Regions from separate parts of the Cedecea davisae genome, predicted to be linked through region 1. Evidence: riboswitches for the same ligand, from Rfam matches in the RefSeq annotation. Region 1 holds a riboswitch; each other region holds the start of a gene.
The links. A riboswitch is a leader RNA that binds a small molecule or an ion and turns the genes downstream of it on or off. The one in region 1 is predicted to bind thiamine pyrophosphate.
Positions count from the first base shown of each region.

Region 2: another riboswitch for thiamine pyrophosphate. It lies ahead of tenA (thiaminase II); the one in region 1 lies ahead of thiB (thiamine ABC transporter substrate binding subunit).
Region 3: another riboswitch for thiamine pyrophosphate. It lies ahead of thiE (thiamine phosphate synthase); the one in region 1 lies ahead of thiB (thiamine ABC transporter substrate binding subunit).
Region 4: another riboswitch for thiamine pyrophosphate. It lies ahead of thiM (hydroxyethylthiazole kinase); the one in region 1 lies ahead of thiB (thiamine ABC transporter substrate binding subunit).

Region 1 covers NZ_CP172054.1:4,059,253-4,062,899, reverse strand. Annotated here, with positions in the region: gene thiP (thiamine/thiamine pyrophosphate ABC transporter permease ThiP) at 1-319, opposite strand, end outside; gene thiB (thiamine ABC transporter substrate binding subunit) at 295-1,278, opposite strand; TPP riboswitch at 1,311-1,412, opposite strand; gene sgrR (HTH-type transcriptional regulator SgrR) at 1,448-3,106, opposite strand; gene sgrT (glucose uptake inhibitor SgrT) at 3,194-3,373, shown strand; gene ACG1VR_RS19375 (sugar efflux transporter) at 3,486-3,647, shown strand, end outside.
Region 2 covers NZ_CP172054.1:1,674,207-1,677,853, reverse strand. Annotated here, with positions in the region: gene ACG1VR_RS08280 (DUF1349 domain-containing protein) at 1-576, opposite strand; gene ACG1VR_RS08275 (LLM class flavin-dependent oxidoreductase) at 606-1,628, opposite strand; TPP riboswitch at 1,788-1,890, shown strand; gene tenA (thiaminase II) at 1,951-2,631, shown strand; gene ACG1VR_RS08265 (ABC transporter ATP-binding protein) at 2,628-3,368, shown strand; gene ACG1VR_RS08260 (ABC transporter permease) at 3,365-3,647, shown strand, end outside.
Region 3 covers NZ_CP172054.1:4,548,041-4,551,687, reverse strand. Annotated here, with positions in the region: gene thiG (thiazole synthase) at 1-222, opposite strand, end outside; gene thiS (sulfur carrier protein ThiS) at 224-424, opposite strand; gene ACG1VR_RS21740 (HesA/MoeB/ThiF family protein) at 408-1,163, opposite strand; gene thiE (thiamine phosphate synthase) at 1,156-1,839, opposite strand; TPP riboswitch at 1,928-2,038, opposite strand; gene ACG1VR_RS21730 (Rsd/AlgQ family anti-sigma factor) at 2,090-2,593, opposite strand; gene nudC (NAD(+) diphosphatase) at 2,691-3,464, shown strand; gene hemE (uroporphyrinogen decarboxylase) at 3,501-3,647, shown strand, end outside.
Region 4 covers NZ_CP172054.1:1,516,655-1,520,301, forward strand. Annotated here, with positions in the region: gene ACG1VR_RS07575 (FMN-dependent NADH-azoreductase) at 1-379, shown strand, start outside; gene ACG1VR_RS07580 (DoxX family protein) at 422-826, shown strand; gene lpxO (lipid A hydroxylase LpxO) at 870-1,772, opposite strand; TPP riboswitch at 2,000-2,096, shown strand; gene thiM (hydroxyethylthiazole kinase) at 2,135-2,923, shown strand; gene thiD (bifunctional hydroxymethylpyrimidine kinase/phosphomethylpyrimidine kinase) at 2,920-3,647, shown strand, end outside.

The DNA of each region.
Region 1 (3,647 bases):
CGACAAGCACCGGCAGCACCAGCGTCATGGCGCACAGCCGCAGCAGCGCCATACGGCCTGGAAAACGCCGTCGATAAAGCGCCCGAGCTAAAAAGATAGCCGGGAAAACGGAGAGTGCGGCGGAAAGAAAGGCCTGCCAGAAAGAGAAGCGCAGAACATGCCAGATATAGCTGTCCTGCAGCAGCGCGGAGACGTCCGTTTGCGGAGCGTTAAACCACAGCGCAAGGAAAGCCGCCAGGGCTACCGCCACCACCAGCGTGGCGGCAAATAGCCCTGGATAGAGCCAGCCGGGGATCAGCGGCTGACGGCGCGTTGCCATTCACTAATCCAGGTTGCTCGTTGGGCCGCGACCTGCTGAGGCGTAAACTCCAGCGTGGTTTGCGGTTTCACCAGCCCGTCAAAACCAGCGGGTAATTTCACGTCGGTTACCGGGTACATCCAGTTGCCGGTAGCGATAGTGTTCTGGAACCCAGGGGTGGTAATGAATTTGATAAATTTCTCCGCCAGCTCGGGCTGTTTGCTGCTGGCAAGACGCCCGGCAACTTCAACCTGCAGGTAGTGGCCTTCACTGAAGTCCGCGGCTGCGTAGTTGTCTTTCTTCTCTTCAATGATGTGGTAAGCCGGGGAGGTGGTGTAGCTCATGACCAGGTCGGCTTCACCTTTGAGGAACAGGCCATAAGCTTCGCTCCAGCCTTTGGTGACGGTGACGGTTTTTTTCGCCAGCTTCTGCCAGGCTTCTGGCGCTTTGTCGCCATACACTTTCTGCATCCAGAGCAGCAAACCCAGCCCCGGCGTGCTGGTACGCGGGTCCTGATAAATCACTTTCCATTTCTGCTCGCTTTCGACCAGCTCTTTCAGGCTTTTCGGCGGGTTTTTCAGCTTGTTTTTGTCATAAACAAAAGCGAAGTAGCCGTAATCATAAGGAACAAACGTGCTGTTTTTCCAGCCGCCGGGCACTTTCAGGCTGGCGGTGTCGATATTGGATGGCGCAAACAGTTTAGTTTGTGAAGCCGCGTCCAGCAGGTTGTTGTCCAGCCCCAGCACCACGTCAGCCTTGCTGTTTTTACCTTCCATGCGCACGCGGTTGAGCAGCGACACGCCGTCTTCCAGCGCGACAAATTTCAGTTCGCAGTTACAGTCGGCCTCAAACGCTTTTTTAACCGCCGGGCCAGGGCCCCAGTCGGCGGAAAATGAGTCGTAGGTGTAAACGGTTAATACGGGCTTAGCAAAAACGGGAGCGGCGACCAGCGCCAGCAGCGGCAGTAATTTTTTGAACACTTCGCACCTCTTATAAAAGGGGGCAAAGGAATTGAGCGGACTGTCTCAAATCCCTTCGCCGGCGTTATCCGGATCAGGTTCGACGGGTATTATCTCAGCGCGGACAATTTGTCCTGGCACCCCGTTGAGCAGGGAGGATTCTACTGATTTCCTCTGTGTTACGAAAGCGTTATGGGCCGGGTGGCGCAAACCAGGCGGATTTAAAATCAAACCAGCCGAGGGTGTTCATTCTTACCCCGCGCATACTGCGCTGACCTTCGATGCGCAACCAGTGGTGAATCAAGGGCATAACGTCGTTTCGCTCCAGCATTTGCTTGCACCATTCCGGCAGAGGAAGGGTTTTTCCGTGCCAGCGGCGGGCGTCGCCCTGCCAGTCCAGCGGCATGCATTTTTGGATAAGCGGCACTTCATACAGCTGGGCGAACAGGGAATATTCCAGCGGCATCGTAAAGTTAACGCTGTTCAGCCAGATATCGCTTTGCGCATCGCCCTGGTGCCACTCGGCGTAATCGACTTCCTGGATAATCAGCTTCACGCCCTGCTCGGCCAGCAGTTCGGTCATGATATTGCTGATAACGCGGTGTTCTACATGGTCGCGGTAGTAGGTGAGGGTAATGCTTTCGAGGCCAGCAGGCCTGGCGGGCAGCGGGCCGGGGCGCGAATGATGCCAGCGCGGCAGCAGGCCGTAGGCAGGGAACCAGTATTGCTGATACTGCTCGGCCGCACGGTAAATGAGATTGACCGGCGAAAGGATGTGGCCAATCCACTGGCGTACGCCTTCGTGAACGCCGAGCGTGGAGCGGCTGTCGAACAGCAGGTAGTAGCAGCCTTCTTCGGGGCGGCTTTCAACGGCTTTTTCGCTGTCCGGCATGCCCTGGAGCTGCACGCCGCAGCTCGACTCTTCCCCCACTTCCGGCAGTACCCAGAAGTTAACTTCATCAATCAGCGCCCGGAAGCCGAAGTAATCATCAAATGCGTGGATCTTCAGCTGGTTGCGATTATTACGGGCGACGGAATAAGGCCCTGTGCCAACGGGTTGGCTGGCAAAATCCGGCATCGTCGTCCATTCGCGCGGCAGGATCATGGCGTTAACGCTGCCCAGCAGCCACGGCAGCCAGTCATCCGGCTGGCTGAGATGAATATCCAGCGTCCAGGTGGTCGGGGAGGTTATCTGCGTGATGTGGGCAAACAGCGGCAGGGTATTGATGCGCTGTAGCGAGGTAATGATATCCAGCATGTCCAGCTCCCGGCCATGATGGAAATGAATGCCGGGGCGGAGAAAGAAGCGCCAGCGTAAAGGGGATATTTGCTGCCAGTGATGGGCAATATCCGCTTCCAGTTCCCCATTTTCCTCATTTATACGCGTCAGGCCGCTAAAAATTTGCCTTGCGATATGGGTTTCGGAGCGCCGCAGCGCCGAGCCGGGCAGCAGGTTAAGCAGAGGGCGGTAGTAAAGCACACGCAAAATATGGCGCCCCTGGCGGAAGCTGCGTCCCAAATGGGAGATAAGCATCTGGCGCACAGCCGCCTTATCGCCAACGATTTGCACCAGCTGATCGATGCGATCCTGCTCGAGCAAATCTTCGGCTCGCTGTTGCTGAAGCGCCAGCCCGGTGTAGAGGAAGGTGAGCTGCGAGCGTTTGCCGCGGCCCGCTTCGGCCTGCCAGCTTAGCCAGCCTTTTTCCTGCATGGCGTTCAGCAATGTGCGCATATGGCGACGTGAACAGCTCAGCAGCTCGGCCAGATCATTAAGCGTAGTTTCCTGTGGTTTGCCCTCGCAGCACTGCCACAGGCGGATGAATTGTTGTTGCAGACGTGACGAAGACATAAAAGAGGAACTCCCGCTGGAAACTCATCAATTTAACTATCCCTATATTACGTCAATAATCATCGGCGATGAAGCGAGGAGGTGTTTATGATGCGGTCATCACCTGTTAAGTTTTTCCAACAGTACTTTGCTGCGACACAATCTGTTCGTTCTGGATGGCTGGCTCGCCTGACGGTAGAGCAAAGACTAAGGATGCTCGAAGACTTGATGCAGTGGGAGGTTACAACCCCGATGCCCGAAAATACCCCCGCGCCGACTCATGTGTGACTGAGTATTGGTGCTTTTCACCGGCCAGCAGCTGTTTACTGCTGGCTTTTTTCGTTTAAAATTTACGCGCTTAGCCTCTGCCTTCGACTCCCTGGCCTTTTAAGGACATTCCATGCTCTGGTTTTTGACCCGCGCACGTCGTTTTAACCCGGTATATGCCGCTTTTATGGCTGTCGCTTTTATGATGGGGATAGCGGGTGCGCTACAGGCCCCAACGCTTAGCCTCTTTTTAACACGAGAAGTTGAGGTGCGCCCGTTCTGGGTCGGGCTGTTC
Region 2 (3,647 bases), 2.4 Mb from region 1:
TTAGCTTAAATCGTGCAGGTCTTTATCCAGCGCATCACTTAGCACAATATCTTCGAACGTTACCGCCAGCCCTCCCCGCTCCGGGGTACAGCACATAACTCCTACGCTGCATTTCTCCGTCACCGGGAAATGCGCCAGCCGCAACAAAGGCCAGGTTTTACCGTCTACCGAATATTGCAGGCGAAGGCTGTCACCTTTACGGGTCAGGCGCATCCAGAACTGACGGGCATCACCGGGGAAAAGCCCGGTTGCCCAGTCAGACTGGTCAAGCGTTAACACGCTGCCGATAGCCGGTGCGCCATCATTAAACTCAATCCCGGCCTTTAGCCAACGCTCTTTATTCGCCACAAACATGATGCCAGCCTGGTCATAGAGCGCGCTGAAATCTGCTTTTGCTTTCACCTGGAAAGTAAAATCACCGGCGACTTCGCGTCCATAAAAATGGCCGGAGAATCTTTCAAAATCGTACCAGGTTTTTCGCCAAAAATCGGTCTTTTCATCGGTTATCACCGCAAGAGAGCCGTTTTCCTGTTTCCACACCTGAGGTTCATTAATCCAGTAAAAATCCGTATGCATCACGACGCCCTTCTGGTTCCTGCCTTCGCTTAACGCCAGCCCAATTCAGGCGCGACGTATTTGAGAATAGATTCAATAACGTGCGCGTTATAATCCACGCCCAGCTGGTTCGGGACGGTTAACAGCAGCGTATCGGCTTCGGCGATGGCTTCGTCCTGCGCCAGCTGTTTGATCAGCAGCTCCGGCTCGGCGGCGTAGCTGCGCCCGAAGATAGCTCTGGTTTGCTGGTCGATATAGCCGACCTGGTCACCCTCTTTGCCGCTGCCGCCAAAGTAACTGCGGTCCCGCTGGTCCATCAGGGCGAAGATGCTGCGACTGACGGAAACTCTCGGCTCGCGGGTATGCCCCGCCGCTTTCCATGCTTCGCGGTAGGCGCGGATCTGCTTAGCCTGCTGGATGTGGAACGGCTCGCCGGTTTCATCGTTTTTCAGCGTCGAACTTTGCAGATGCATGCCCAGCTGCGCGGCCCACACGGCGGTGGCGTTAGAGCTTGCGCCCCACCAGATACGCTCCCGCAATCCCGCGGAATAGGGTTCCGGGCGCAGCAGGCCCGGCGGGTTTGGGAACATCGGCTGAGGGTTAGGCTCCGCGAAGCCTTCCCCCTTCAGCGCTTCAAGAAAGACTTCGGTATGGCGGCGAGCCATATCGGCTTCGGTTTCGCCTTCGACAGGAACATAGCCGAAGTAGCGCCAGCCGTCGATCACCTGCTCGGGCGAGCCGCGGCTGATGCCGAGCTGTAAACGGCTGCCGGAAATCAAGTCTGCCGCTCCGGCATCTTCAGCCATATAGAGCGGGTTTTCGTAGCGCATGTCGATAACGCCGGTGCCAATCTCTATACGTTTAGTTTTTGCACCAATGGCCGCCAGCAGGGGAAACGGGGAGCTAAGCTGCCGGGCGAAGTGGTGAACGCGGAAATAAGCGCCGTCCGCGCCCAGCTCTTCGGCGGCAACGGCAAGATCGATGGACTGCAACAGCGCGTCGGCCGCTGAACGGGTGCCGGACTGGGGAGAAGGCGACCAGTGGCCGAACGACAGAAAACCAATTTTTTTCATCGGGGACTATCCTCAGACTCGAAATCACAGGCTTACAGTGACAAAAATTGCGCCTCCTGCGCCAGCGAAATCTCCGTAAACCGCACTAAACGAAACAGTTACGCCAGCCGCCAGGCTCCCCGACGGCGATTGTAATCAAAAAGTAAATATCGTATAACAGGCACCTCCGAGGGGTGTCCTGTTATGGGCTGAGATGGCGTAAGCCGAACCCTTTGAACCTGATCTGGGTCATGCCAGCGAAGGGACGGTCGGCCATAGCGCTTAGCCTATGGCCTGTTCTCACCCCCAGCGTGCCCGGATCTCCACTTATTCAGGAGGTCCAATGTTCACCCCACTTTTCGAAAAGGGTCTTTACGGACGGTTACGCCAGCAGGCTGGTAGCCACTGGCAGGACTACGTTGCTCACCCGTTTATCCAGCAATTAGCCGTCGGCACCCTGCCCGAAGCCGCGTTTCGCCGTTATTTGACCCAGGATTATCTATTCCTGATCCACTTTGCCCGAGCCTATGCCCTGCTGGTCAGCAAACTCCGCACCCTGCCGGAAATGCGCACCGCCACCGCGTCGCTCAATGCCATCGTTGCCGAACTACCGCTGCACGTCGCCTATTGCACCCGCTGGGGCTTAAGCGAAGAGCAAATTGTGGCCCAGCAGGAAGCGCCGGAAACCATAAACTACACCCGCTACGTACTGGACATCGGCCACTCCGGCGACGCGCTCGATCTGCTGGCAGCCCTGATGCCCTGCGTGGCAGGTTACGCTGAAATTGGCCTGAACCTGCTGCACAGCCCTGCCACGGTGATGGAAGGCAATCCTTATGCTTCGTGGATACGCAATTACGGTGATGAGGGTTATCTGGCCGGAGTGCAGGCCTCTATCAACCTGCTTGAAACCGTCGGCCACCAGCGCGGTGCCGAAAGCCGCTTACCTGAACTGGCGGAGATTTTCACCACCGCCACCCGGCTGGAGTCGGCCTTTTGGCAGATGGGGCTAAACGCCTCATGACCGGCAAGCTAACCCCACCCGGCATTCAGGTACGGGATCTCAGCCTGCACTTTGGTAAGCAGGTCATTTTCGAGAAGCTGAACTTCGATATTGCAGGCGGCAGTTTTGTTGCCCTGCTCGGGGCCAGCGGCGCGGGAAAAACCAGCCTGCTGAAGATAATCGCCGGGCTTGCGCAGGCTGACGCCGGGAGCGTTACCGGCAGCGATGGGCAGCCCATTGCCGGGCGAATGGCCTGGATGGGGCAAAAAGACCTGCTTTATCCGTGGCTGACTATCGAAGAAAACGTGGCGCTTGGCTCACGCCTGCGGGGTGAAACGGTTGACCAGCAATGGGCGGCTCATCTGCTTGAGCGGGTAGGTTTGAGCGGTCACGCTCGCGCCTTACCGGCAGAGCTTTCTGGCGGTATGCGCCAGCGCGCCGCCATCGCACGGACGCTATATGAACGTAGGCCCATCGTGCTGATGGACGAGCCGTTTTCTGCACTGGACGCCATCACCCGCACCGCAATTCAGGATCTGGCCGCCGAGCTGCTGGCGGAGAATACCGTGCTGTTGATAACCCACGACCCGATGGAAGCCTGCCGCCTCAGCCACCGTATCCTGGTGCTGTCGCGCTGGCCTGCGGGTATCGACGATACGCACGTTGTTGCCGGGCAGCCTCCGCGTGCGCCGGACGATCCCGATCTGCTGAAAAGCCAGGCCGGGTTGCTGCAACAGCTGATGAGGGCCGCGCAATGACCGGGGAGAAAGAACACGTCCTGGTTCGCCTGCGCCGCGGCCTGGCGGTATTTGTCGGCCTGGTGGTGCTTTGGTGGCTGGCCACTCTGGGCGATATTCCTGCTTTTCTGCTGCCCTCTCCCACTGCCGTAGCGCAGGCGTTGTGGAATGGCCGGGATTATCTTGCCTGGCACACGCTGGTTACCGCATCTGAAATTATCAGCGGCCTGCTGCTCGGCATACTGCTGGGGGCGTTGCTGGCGCTGGGGATGATTTTCTCGCCCCGCCTGCAACGCTGGC
Region 3 (3,647 bases), 490 kb from region 1:
CGTTTTTGCTCCGGAGGTATTAGGCAGCAGCTGAATACCCGCCTCCAGAAGCGGCTGCAGGATTTCATCGCTGCGGGTGCGCAGGTCAACGCGTTTCATCGCCATAGTGACAAGCTGGGAGCCGGAAGCTTGGATCGCCGCGATCATCAGCTGACTGGAGGCGAATTTTCCGGTGCCGGTGAACAGGCGGGAAGAAAAGGTTTTATCGGCAATTTTTAACATATCAGCCTCCGGCAATCGCCTGAAACAGCAAAATAGAGTCGCCCTCACGCAGCAAATGGTCGCTCCATTGCTCACGCGGCACGATAATGTGGTTCACCGCCAGCGCGACGCCCGTTTTACCCTGCTCAAGCTGAGCGAGCAGGGCGGCGAGCGTCAGGCCAGCGGCACATTCCAGAGGTTCATCATTAAATTGAATGCGCATTTCGCCCTCCGCAAACCGGGCAATTTGCCGACTTCTGCATCTTCAGCGTCTGCCAGCCGTGCTGGCGGGCGTCAAACAGGCGCAATAAGCCGGTAGCCGGAGCCATGCCGGTAAGTAATTTGATTGCTTCCAGCGCCTGGAGTGTTCCCATCACGCCAACGACCGGACCTATAATTCCGGCGTTACGGCAGTTGAGTTCCGGCTCGCTTTCATCCGGCCAGACGCAGCGGTAGCAGCCATGCTCCCAGGGCGGGGCGAGAACCATCATTTGGCCGCTAAAACCGACCGCGCTGGCGGTAACGAGCGGCGTACCGGTTGCCACGCAGGCTGCGTTCACCGCCTGGCGGGTGGGCATATTGTCGCTACAGTCCAGCACCACATCGGCTTCATTTACCGCGTTATGCAGCGTTTCGCCGGTTAATCTCTCCTGCAAGGGCACAACTGTTACGCCCGGGTTCAGGCGCTGCAAATGCTGGTGGGCTACGGCAGACTTTGGCTGATTGATATCTTCGGAAGTAAACAGGATCTGGCGTTGCAGGTTGCTGATATGCACTTTGTCATCGTCCGCCACGGTCAGCGTGCCAACGCCCGCAGCGGCCAGGTACAGCGCCGCCGGAGAGCCCAGACCACCAAGCCCGATAAGCAAAACCCGGCTGGCGAGCAGTTTTTCCTGCCCTTTGATAGCCACATCCTCCAGCAGAAGCTGACGGCCGTAGCGCATAAAGTCCGCGTCATTCATCGCCGGTTCCCACCAGTTCAAGCAGCGTGGCGGTGGCGGCACGCCAGTCTGCGGCCTGAGTGATCGCGCTGACCACGGCAACGCTGCCGACGCCGGTCGCCAGAACGGCGGGTACTCTGTCAATGCTGATGCCGCCGATGGCGACGGTGGAATACTCGCCGAGCGTTTGAATATGCTCTGCCAGCTTAGTCAGACCCTGCGGAGAGGATGGCATCTGTTTAGTTTGCGTCGGGAAAACGTGGCCGAGTGCGATGTAGGAAGGACTGGCGCTCAGAGCGCGATCCATTTCCATATTGTCGTGCGTGGAAAGACCAAGACGTAATCCGGCCTCGCTAATGGCGACGAGGTTGGCTACGTCCATATCTTCCTGGCCGAGATGGACACCGTAAGCGCCGTGTTTAATGGCAAGCTTCCAGTAGTCGTTAATAAATAAGCGAGCGTTATAGCGTTTGCCGAGGGCTATGGCCGCGGCAACATCCGCTTCAACCTCTTCATCTCGCTTGTCTTTTATTCGCAGCTGGAGGGTGCGTACACCGGCGTCTAACAGACGCTCAATCCACTCAACGCTATCAACAACCGGGTACAGGCCGAGCCTCTTTGAGGTGGCGGGATAGGGTTTTATCGTAGCAAGGGCGCGCGATTCGCGGCGACCAGAATTTTTCTCAGATGCAGACATAGCGCATTCCAGTATTTATCAGGAAGTGGCTTGCCGGGAGGACGGAGGGAGTACTGGATGTGGGCCGCCCGAACCGGGGGTACCCAAAATCAGAATTACTCTTGTTCCCTTCGCAGGTTTTAACCTGATCAGGTTCCGCGGATCCCGAATTAACGGTCTCAGCCGGTGCATAACACACTCGGCACTCCGACAAGAATGCTTCCCGCCTTGCGGCGGGGAAGTTGTAAATTACTCGTTAATAGCTAACAACTCAAGCGGGACTTGCCACCCCGGCAGGATCGCTGGCGCTGCTATCCAGATTGTTATCGATAGCCAGTAAAACCAGCCTGTCTTCCAGCGAGAAGCGAGATTCCAGGCATTCGCCTATCTCGGAAAGCGCCTGCTGAAACTCGACCCAGCTGTCGCGGTCGATGGCGTTTTCGAGGTGCGAATCATAAAGATCCATGATCTGCTGGGTATTGGCTTCCAGCTGGGGGTAAAGTTGGGCGGCGCTCAGCAGCGGGCTGCTCCCTTCCAGGTTGCTGATAATTCGCTCGTAAATACTAAAATGACCGGAAGAGAGGTAATCCACCAGGCCATGGCAGAAATTATCTAACGCTTTTTCGTCGAGCGCGGTGTGCGATTCCTTGTTAGGCTTGATCCCGACCATGTTGTAATAGGCAACCAACAGGTGTTTACGGGCCTGGAGCCAATGGTCAACTAACTCATTACTACCACCAACGCGCTCAGTCAGATTGGCTAACTGGTTAAGCATGATCGAGACTCCGTGAGTTAAAAGATTGAACGCAAACTAACCCAAAATGTATTAACTAATTGTTTATATCAGTGAACTCGGGGATGTGCACCAGGTTATGGAACGTGTTATTCAAAACTTAGATCATGGTTGGTGGATAGTCAGCCATGAGCAAAAAATATGGCTGCCACAAGGTGATTTACCTCACGGTAACGCCGCCGAGTTCCAGCTTATTGGCGCCAGCGGCAGGTTGATTGGCGAATGGGAAGGCGAGCCGGTCTGGCTGGTGCGTGAAAATCGCCGGGCAGATATGGGTTCTTTACGGCAATTACTGGACCAGGATGTCGGTCTTTTCCAGCTTGCCGGGCGCGGCGTTCAGCTAACGGAATTCTTCCGTTCGCACAAGTTTTGCGGCTACTGTGGCCATGAAATGCACCCCAGCAAAAGCGAATGGGCCATGCTTTGCGGCCACTGCCGCGAGCGTTATTACCCGCAAATTGCGCCATGCATCATCGTGGCCATCCGCCGAGATGATCATATCTTGCTGGCGCAACACACCCGGCATAGAGGCGGCGTGTATACCGTTCTGGCCGGGTTTGTCGAGGTAGGAGAAACGCTGGAGCAGGCCGTCGCCCGGGAAGTGATGGAAGAGAGCAGTATCCAGGTGAAAAACCTGAAGTATGTCACTTCTCAGCCCTGGCCTTTCCCGCAGTCGCTGATGACCGCTTTTACGGCGGACTACCACAGCGGTGAGATAAAAATCGATCCGAAGGAGCTGCTGGATGCGGGCTGGTATCGCTACGACCAGCTGCCTTTGCTTCCGCCGCCGGGAACCGTTGCGCGCCGATTGATTGAAGATACCGTCGCCCTGTGTCGGGCAGAGTATGAGTGATAAACTGCCCGCATACAGCCAAAGGAAATTCTAAAAATGACTGAACTGAAGAACGATCGTTACCTGCGCGCCCTGCAGCGCCTGCCCGTTGATATTACCCCGGTGTGGATGATGCGCCAGGCGGGCCGCTATTTGCCGGAATATAAGGCAACCCGCGCCCAGGCCGGCGATTTTATGTCGCTG
Region 4 (3,647 bases), 2.4 Mb from region 1:
TTACATCGACGACTTGTTTGCCGCTGACGTTATTGTTCTCGGCGTGCCGATGTACAACTTCTCCATTCCTTCACAGCTGAAAGCGTGGATCGACCGCGTTTGTGTGGCGGGCCGCACCTTCCAGTACGGCGCTAACGGCCCGGAAGGTCTGCTGCCAAAAGGCAAGAAGGTATTTATCGCTTCCTCGCGAGGCGGCCAGTACACAGGCGACAGCCCGGCGGCATTCCTCGAACACCAGGAAACCTATCTTAAAGCGGTGCTTGGTTTTATTGGCCTGACCGATGTGACCGTGATCCGTGCCGAGGGCGTAAGCCGCGGTGATGAAGTTAAAAACGCGGCGCTTGCCGAGGCAAAAGAGCAGATTGCCGCGCTGTCCTGATAACTGACCTCGCGCCTTAAATCAATTTAACGAGAAACCCGAATGGACAGATACGCTACTAACTTCGCGACCGTGGGTCGTATTGTGATTGCCGCGATTTTTATCGTCAGCGGTCTTGGGAAGATTGCCGCGCCTGAGGCGACGCAGGGCTATATTGCCTCGGTAGGGCTGCCGTTCCCGTTGCTCGGGTACATTATCGCCCTGGCGGCTGAAGTGGGAGGCGGCGTGTTGCTGCTGGTGGGCTATCGCACTCGTTTGATTGCTGCGTTACTGGCAATCTTCACCGTGGCGACGGCGGTATTCTTCCACCACAACTTTGCCGACCAGAACACCGTGCTGCACTTCCTGAAGAACCTGATGATCGCGTCAGGGCTGCTGCAAATCTCCGCGCTGGGGGCAACTTCACTGAGCTTTGATACGCGCCGCCTGCGCCGTCAGCTGCGGTAATTCGCTTTATCAGAGGCCTCTTCAACAGAGGCCTCAATCCGTATTAAAACGCCCGCCAGATAAGTACCGCGATACCGCCAAACAAAATCCATTTGACGATGTAATAAACCGTCTTATTCCAGCTTTTCAGCTTCTTGCCAACGATGCGAATCTGGTAGATATAGCGGAAAGCCCGGTTAATTCCCCCGATCCGATCGTTTTCATCATTAGGCGCAGAGGCGGCGCTCATCAGATTACGCCCCAGCCAGTGGTTGACCCACTGCGCCCAGCGGTAGCGCATCGGTCTTTCGACATCGCAAAACAGGATCAGGCGGTTCTCGCCGCTGGTATTTTCCGCGTAGTGAATATAGGTTTCATCAAACAGCACGCCTTCGCCGTCCCGCCAGCTGTAGCGTTTGCCGTCCACTTCGATAAAGCAGCGGTCATCATTTGGCGTTGCCAGACCCAGATGAAAACGCAGAGATCCTGCGTAAGGATCGCGGTGGCGAGGCAGTCGGCTGCCGTCCGGGAGGGTGGCAAACATCGCCGCCTTGACCGAAGGAATGGCGCGCAGCAGCTCGGTTGTTTTCGGGCAAAGCTGGCTTGCGGATGGGTGGGCGTTTTCATACCACTTCAGATAGAAGCGCTTCCAGCCGGTTTTAAAAAATGAGTTAAACCCGGCATCGCTGAATTTCTCTGCGGCTTTAATTTGCTCCAGCCTTTGCAGGTTTATCCCTTCCTCGCGAATAACATCCCAATTCTGCTGCAAAATTGCCAGCTCGGGGAAAGTCTGCACGTTTAAATAAGGCGTATTGGGCACCCTGGAAAACAGATACATAAAGCCGTTGAGCGGGGCGGTAAAAGTTGAATGATCGGAGAGCTGCCGCCAGAAGCGGAAGCGAACCCGGCCGCGATAATGCACGTAGACCACTGAAATAACGAGAATAAGCAAAATGATATATTTCATATTCTATTATCTGACCGCTGTGTGTTTTTTATCGTTCCCAGCCGAACCTTTATAAAGGTTCAGAGTACCCTGAACACTAAATTCGCATCTGTTGCAGGAATACAGCTTAGCAGTGGTTTTAGCGAAGTAAATAATCGCCGGACAGGTTTGGCGCTTGTCTAAATGCTTGCCCGCTGGCATTATTCTGAACGCGATTAACACAATGTATTAATCACAACATTTTGATTTTAAATGACTCGGGGTGCCCTTCTTTGTGAAGGCTGAGAAATACCCGTACCACCTGATCTGGATAATGCCAGCGTAGGGAAGTCAGATGCCTGTCCGGCGTCCCTTCTTTCACGCCGGACAGGAGCCTTAACCTTATGCAACCTGACCTGCTACCCGGCGCCAGCGCCGCGTCCGTTTTACTTCATCTTCGCCATCATTCCCCGCTGGTTCACTGTATGACCAACGATGTTGTGCAAACTTTTACCGCCAATGTACTGCTGGCGTTGGGGGCCGCGCCTGCGATGGTCATTGAGGCCGAAGAGGCCGCTCAGTTCAGCCCGCTGGCAAGCGCATTACTGATTAACATCGGTACGCTGACCTCTGAGCGGCAGGGCGCGATGCTGGCGGCTATCCAGGCCGCGAACCAGGCGGGTACGCCCTGGGTGCTCGATCCCGTTGCGGTAGGCGGATTAGCATTCCGCACCCGTTTTGCCCATGAAGTTATCGCCCTGAAACCCGCAGCAATACGCGGTAATGCCTCTGAAATCCTCGCGCTGGCGGGTGAGCAGGCCGGCGGGCGCGGCGTGGATAGCACGGACGATGCCCTTTCCGCGCTGCCTGCGGCGCAGAAACTAGCGCGGCAAACCGGGGCGGTGGTCGCCGTAACCGGGGAGACAGACTACGTCACCGACGGCGAAAGGATTATTGCGGTGAGCGGTGGCGGGGAGCTGATGACGCGCGTGGTAGGCACCGGCTGTGCGCTGTCGGCGGTAGTGGCAGCCTGCTGCGCTTTGCCCGGCTCAATGCTTGAAAACGTTGCCAGCGCATGTCGGTTTATGTCACTGGCGGGGGAGCAGGCTATCGCCGTCAGCCGTGGCCCGGGTAGTTTTACGCCCGCGTTTCTCGATGCGCTCTACCAACTGAATGCGGAGGTGCTGGCATGAAACGAATCAACGCCTTAACCATCGCAGGCACCGACCCAAGCGGCGGGGCGGGTATTCAGGCCGACCTTAAAACCTTCTCGGCGCTCGGCGCCTATGGCACCAGCGTGATTACGGCACTGGTGGCACAAAACACTCGCGGCGTGCAGTCGGTCTACCGTATCGAGCCAGAATTTGTTGCCGCCCAGCTGGATTCGGTTTTAAGCGACGTGCGCATAGATACAACCAAGATAGGCATGCTTGCAGAGGCCGACATCGTTGAGGCGGTGGCGGAGCGGCTGGCATTTTATCAGGCGCAAAATGTGGTGCTGGATACGGTTATGCTGGCGAAAAGCGGAGACGCGCTGCTGGCGCCTTCGGCGGTGGAAAGCCTGCGCCGTAGGCTGCTGCCCCGCGTAGCTTTAATTACGCCAAATCTTCCTGAGGCTGCCGCGCTGCTTGACGCTCCCCACGCCCGAACTGAAAAAGAGATGCGTGAGCAGGGCGAAGCGCTGCTGGGTATGGGCTGCGAGGCGGTACTGATGAAAGGCGGCCACCTTGACGATGAGGAAAGCCCGGACTGGTTGTTTACCCGGGGCGACGCTCAGCGTTTTACCGCGCCACGCGTTCAGACCAAAAATACCCACGGCACCGGCTGCACTTTATCTGCCGCGTTAGCCGCGCTGCGTCCGCGCCATGATGATTGGGGGCAGACCGTGGCTGCGGCAAAAATATGGCTATCGAAAGC